Regions from separate parts of the Shewanella psychrotolerans genome, predicted to be linked through region 2. Evidence: riboswitches for the same ligand, from Rfam matches in the RefSeq annotation. Region 2 holds a riboswitch; the other holds the start of a gene.

Region 1 (3,196 bases), 540 kb from region 2:
CGACATCTGCTGCATGAGCGGCAATTTTATAGGCGATGAGTCCTTGCTTAACATCTTCTTTATTTGGCAGCCCCAAATGCTCCTTAGGCGTGACATAGCACAACATGGCACAGCCATACCAAGCGATCATCGCAGCACCGATCCCCGAGGTAAAATGATCATAACCAGGCGCAATATCAGTCGTTTGTGGGCCTAATGTATAAAATGGTGCCTCATCACAAAGGGTGAGCTGCTTATCCATATTCTCTTTAATCAAGTTCATAGGAATATGACCTGGACCTTCGATAATGGTCTGAACATCATATCGCCAAGCAACTTTGACTAATTCACCCAGTGTTTCCAATTCAGCAAACTGCGCCTCATCGTTTGCATCAGCGATTGAGCCCGGACGCATGCCATCCCCCAATGAAAGGGACACATCATACGCTGCACATAACTGACAAATTTCTTCAAAATGTTGGTAAATAAAGTTCTCTTTATGGTGAGAAAGGCACCACTTAGCCATGATAGAACCGCCGCGCGATACCATCCCAGTAAGGCGCTTAGCTGTCATCGGCACATAGCGCAATAGCACGCCAGCATGGATAGTAAAATAATCGACTCCTTGCTCAGCTTGTTCAATCAGAGTATCTCTAAAGACTTCCCATGTGAGATCTTCTGCGATGCCCCCAACCTTCTCTAGGGCTTGATAGATGGGAACGGTACCAATAGGCACTGGTGAATTACGTATTATCCATTCGCGCGTTTCATGGATGTAACGCCCAGTAGAAAGGTCCATCACAGTATCGGCGCCCCAGCGCGTTGACCAAACTAGCTTTTCGACTTCCTCTTCAATCGATGAGGTCACTGCAGAGTTACCGATATTGGCGTTCACTTTCACTAAAAAGTTTCGACCGATGATCATTGGCTCAGCTTCGGGATGATTAATATTGAGTGGAATAATTGCGCGACCACGAGCGACTTCCTGACGTACAAATTCAGGAGTAATAGGCTCACCGATAGTCGCGCCAAAACTTTCACCTTTCGCTTTACGATTAAGAATTTCATCACGCACCTCTGTGCGCGCCATATTCTCGCGAATGGCGATATATTCCATCTCTGGGGTGATGATCCCTTGGCGTGCATAATGCATCTGAGTAACACATCGGCCAGCTATTGCTTTTCGGGGGGATAATAGTGATTCAAAACGCAGGTGGTCTAAACCATCCTCTTGCAGGCGTTGCTGGGTAAAATGAGAGCTAACCCCTTCGAGCTGTTCAGTATCCTCTCGTTCAGCGATCCAAGCTTGACGTAATTTAGGTAATCCTGTTCGCACGTTAATCTGTGCCTCGGGATCAGAATAAAGACCAGCACAATCGTAGACCATTAGTGGTGGATTAGTTTCGAGTATTTGATCTTGCTCAGCACTACCGATAACAGTATCACTTTGAACAATTTGTCGCATGGCAACCCGAAGATCATCTCGACTTCCGGTTAAGTAAACCTTTTCAGAATTAGGATGTTGCAGTGGTTTTAGATTATCAATAAACGCTTGAGCCTGAGCTCGGTTTTCACGACGATTTGACATAAGCAATCTCACTATTTAATGAATATGAAGTTGCTTGTCAGGAGAATTGAGAGTTGATGGCATTGAGCAAGTCTATTAACACTTAGCAATAGTCATTGCCTGTTAAACTGCTCAGAAATAGTAACGCGATAAAATTGTAGATAAAACGACTAAACCAAGAAGCACTAAATTCAAAAATACTCGAAAAGTCACTCTAAACGGTATTTAAACGACGATTTAGAGCAAGCGTGTTGCTGAGTCTAATCTATCATTTTTTACAATAATGTTGCATTAATATCATGCTTGTTTCCTTCGCAGGGACTAACCTGATCAGGTTCAACGGATCCCGAATAAACGGTCTCAGCCAAATGGCACTCCGACAAGAGGTGGCCAGTATACTCTCAAGTAAGAGAAATAAACAAGCCCTAAAAAATGGATGTTAAGACAAATTAATTGACAAAAGATATTAAAAACAAAACAAAGAGTTAAATACAAATCAAGTTCAAAATATACAGAAGACCAACCACTTCGTTGAATATTAATCATGGCAATTACATTAGTTTTTAACGCCCATTATGGCGAGACGTTTATCGAGCGCTGCTTTTAATGCTTGCTGAATGGTCTGTCCCCCACACTTAAACGGATAGCCTAAATTCTCAGCATGGGGATTTAATACGGTCCCCACTTTAACAATTCGATAGCAGGTATCACCTTGCTTAACAATGCGATTAGGATCGATATGGCTATCTAAGGTGCCGGCCACGGTAAACTCATCAGGTGAACTAAGTTGAAGGATTTCAATATCACCATCCATTTCACTTAGTGAGCGGTTCTGAGTATAAAGGTTAGCCTCTGTAGCCACTAAAGAATCGAGTGCAATTAACCGCTGTTTTTCAACATAGCCTTGAGTGAACAGGCTAACGTTAACAGTACCTGCACTGGTTTGAGTAACCGTGTTATTCACTTTGTGATTTTGGCTACTGGTTTTTTTATCCTGCAACCTTGGTTTATTGTTCTCTGACACCCCATTTTTTAACTGGTTATCAGCTTGGTTAACATTGTTGTCTGTCGTTAATATTGCAGTCTGTAAATCCACCTGAGCTGCGGGTGATGTAGATTGCTCGATAACATTAGGCTGAACTTTAGCGGAGGTAGGTGCTATTGAATCAAGCGTTAAAGAAGTCGCAGGCTGGTAAATGATATAAGCGTTGACCTTTTTATCCTTTGCCGAGCTCTGCTTGATGTCCGTAGAGTGTAAACTGGGTTTCCAAGCAATTTGCAAGCACCATAACAAGAGTAAATGAGCCAGTACAACCGCAAAAATCAGATAAATAGTCGTAGAAACAGGACGCTTTGTATTATCAACCAAACGCCTATCATTGATATGATTAACTAAAACTGAGTCATCTTGATATGAACTAAATGTTCTACTAAATGAAGGTTCGACCATGTTGTAACACAGTTTTCGTCCATTATCGCCAAGCGTTATTCTTATCGGCAAAGTATCCTTTCCTCAGCCTCTTCCAGTGCATAAACGCTTAGAGTTACATCAATAGATGTTAGTTCCCATGTTGTAGAGCCATATTCACAATAAATGGGCATCGACTACGCTATAACCTGATTAATATAAGTATGATTAAGCCTAAACTT
Region 2 (3,196 bases):
AGATGCAACACACAGGCGAAATGAATGTAAAAGAGATCGTTAAGAAAGCGACAGAGCTTAACGATTTTAGTCATCTGCTTGAACATGTTCCCTATGCTAAGTTTATTGGCATGGAGGTGGCACGTTTTGGTGATGAACTTGTATTTCAATTGCCAGCTAAAGATGAAAATATTGGCAATCCCACTCTGCCAGCTATTCATGGTGGTGTGATTGCCGGTTTTATGGAGATGTCTGCAATTGTCCAGCTGATGGTATTTATGCAAACGACTAAAGTGCCTAAAATTGTCGACTTTTCTATCGATTATTTGAGAGCTGGGTACCATAGAGACAGTTTTGCTGAATGTAAGATAACCCGCCAGGGGCGACGCGTTGCCAATGTGAATATCAATTGTTGGCAAACCAATCGTAAGGCATTAATTGCAACAGCTAGGGCGCACTTCTTAATTGATTAGTCGATTCTTTCGCCTATTAATTAATGCATAGGAAACGGCCCGCATACCGCGCTGCAATGGCCATAAATTGGAGATAGGATAAATATGAAGAACATATTTTTACTTGCAGTGATCATGTTTGCAATGCTGGGTTGTGCGCCCCATACCGCTGGTATTATGGCGAGTTCGACGGGTGAGCAGCGAATTGATAATCGCGCTTTCAATCGTGAAGTGTCTGTTCAACAAGTTATGACTCGTCTAAATGGTCAGCTATTAACCGCGGCGGGAACCATCAGTAGTCAAGTCGCCACAGATTTGCGTTTGCAGTACAAGTTTACTTGGTATGATCTTAATGGCTTAACAATCGAAGATGAAGGCGTTAGCTGGAAATCCTTAAAGCTGCATGGTAAACAACAGATGCAAGTTAGTGCTGTTGCGCCAAATACGACAGCGGTGCGTTGCGAGCTTTATGTACGTAGGGCTTTCTCGAATTAGCTCATTTTTTGATTAAGATGCCAGCACTGCTGGCATTTTTTTTGCGATATACGTCATTTTCTTGATTAAATGTGTCAACAATTTGTAGTACTTATGTATAATCAGCCTTGCCAAGGGGTGTTAGGGGTGACTTATTTTTTAGTTGCTGACTGACTGAGATGTCTATAGACAAACCCTTAGAACCTGATCCGGCTAATACCGGCGTAGGAATGGGCCACATTAGTTGATTACTACAATTTGATTGTGCTTTCTTTCTCGCTTTTTTAAGTGCCGGATCTCAAAAATTAATTTGGGGTCCTATGTTTACAATAAAATCAATATCTCCAGTCGCAATTGCCGTCTGTGCAGTTTTAAATCCTTGTAGTTTACTTGCTAACGATAATCCCGTCACGACTGATGAAATGGAAGTCATTGTGGTGACATCTGATTTTCGTCAATCCGCCTTAGAAAAAATGCCTTCGAGTATCACCGTCATTGATCAACAACAGATTGAAGATGAAGGGGCACAACATTTTGAAGACGTGCTTAATTCTATTGCTAATTTTAACTGGTCTGGTGGAAGTTCAAGGGCAAAGTATTTTCAAATTCGTGGCGTGGGCGAACAGGAGGAATACCAAGGAGCACCAAACTCTTCTGTTGGGTATATCATCGACGATATAGATATGTCTGGTATTGGCATGATATCGAGTATGTATGATCTTCAGCAGGTTGAAGTGCTACGCGGTCCGCAAGGAACACGATACGGTGCAAATGCACTAGCTGGTTTAATCTATCTAAAGAGTAACGATCCAACAGCGGTGTTTGAACACGGTGCAGAACTATCGTTAGGCGATGACCAACTGCGAACCCTGAGTGGTTTTAGTTCAGGACCTATTACTGATTCTGGCAAATTGTTATATCGCGTGTCGTTGCAACAACATGAGCAAAATGGTTATCGTGATAATCTTTATCTTGGACGTGATGATACCAACGGCCGCGATGAGTTTACTGGTCGCGTAAAGCTGCGTTGGTATGCAACCGATGATCTCGCTATCGATTTCAACTTAATGCATGCGAATTTCGATAACGGTTATGATGCGTGGACATTAGATAATAATGGCTTTAATACCCTTACCGACGCTCCAGGTGTTGATAAGCAGCGTACCACCGGTAGTTCACTTAAATTTACCTATTCTGGCGCAGAGCAGTTTGAGCTAGTGTCACTAACCTCAATAGCACAAACGGATACCCATCATGGTTATGATGGTGATTGGGCCAATCCTGAATATTGGCAAGCCAAAAGCTGTGAAGGCGCACCATGTGAATATGATTACACTTGGGACAAGCTCGGTGACAGGCAAACGGTATCACAAGAGTTTCGTTTAAGTTCTACCGATGCTGGGCGCATTTTTAGCGATAGTACCGATTGGTTAGTGGGGCTTTATGGAATGCAGCTCGATGAAGACAACCATACTTCAGAGTTTTATAACGGTTGGATAGATGAACTGCTTGCGGATTACAGTGCAACGAATATGGCGATATTTGGCCAGTTAGACAGTGATTTAGGCAATGATTACGCCTTGTCATTTGGTTTACGTGTTGAACGTAGAGAAAGCGAATATCAAGATAGTGCAGGCGATAGCTTTAAGCCTTCAGAAACCATGTGGGGTGGACATATCGCGTTAAGCAAAGCGCTTAATGAAGATCATGAGAGTTACTTCCGTATCGCTAGAGGTTATAAGGCAGGAGGCTTTAACATGTCACTGCCGACAGAATTGAGTGACAAAAAGGAGTTTCAAACCGAAACCCTTTATAACTATGAGCTCGGTCTTAAGTCTTCATGGTTAGCGGGAGATGTGACGACTAACTTATCTCTGTTCTACATGGATAGACGCGATCAACAGGTGTCAGCTTCTCAGCAAAATCCGTTAGAGCCCCAGAAATTTATTCTCTATATTGAAAATGCCGGCAGCTCTCATAACTATGGTGCAGAGCTCGATGCTAATTGGTATGCCACCGATAATTTGAAATTGTATGCAACATTCGGTTGGTTAGAGACCGCCTATGGTGATTATCAGTATCAAGACAAATATGGCGGATTAGTGGATTTAAGTGGCAGAGAGCTGGCCCATTCACCTAATTTTACCTATAGCGCTGGGGCGACTTATCGCAGTGATAATGGCTGGTTTGCTAACTTAACCACCAGTGGCAAAAGCGAGTTCTATTACTCCGATAGCAACGAGTCTAAATCTGATCCTTATACGATTTTTAACGCCCGAATTGGGTATGAG

Evidence for each region. A riboswitch is a leader RNA that binds a small molecule or an ion and turns the genes downstream of it on or off. The one in region 2 is predicted to bind thiamine pyrophosphate.
Region 1: another riboswitch for thiamine pyrophosphate. It lies ahead of thiC (phosphomethylpyrimidine synthase ThiC); the one in region 2 lies ahead of K0I62_RS08525 (TonB-dependent receptor).

What each region holds. Positions count from the first base shown of each region.
Region 1 is NZ_CP080419.1:2,456,877-2,460,072, forward strand. Features, by position in the region: gene thiC (phosphomethylpyrimidine synthase ThiC) at 1-1,567, opposite strand, end outside; TPP riboswitch at 1,837-1,935, opposite strand; gene K0I62_RS10860 (hypothetical protein) at 2,103-3,047, opposite strand.
Region 2 is NZ_CP080419.1:1,915,857-1,919,052, forward strand. Features, by position in the region: gene K0I62_RS08515 (PaaI family thioesterase) at 1-452, shown strand, start outside; gene K0I62_RS08520 (YcfL family putative periplasmic lipoprotein) at 537-926, shown strand; TPP riboswitch at 1,030-1,153, shown strand; gene K0I62_RS08525 (TonB-dependent receptor) at 1,226-3,196, shown strand, end outside.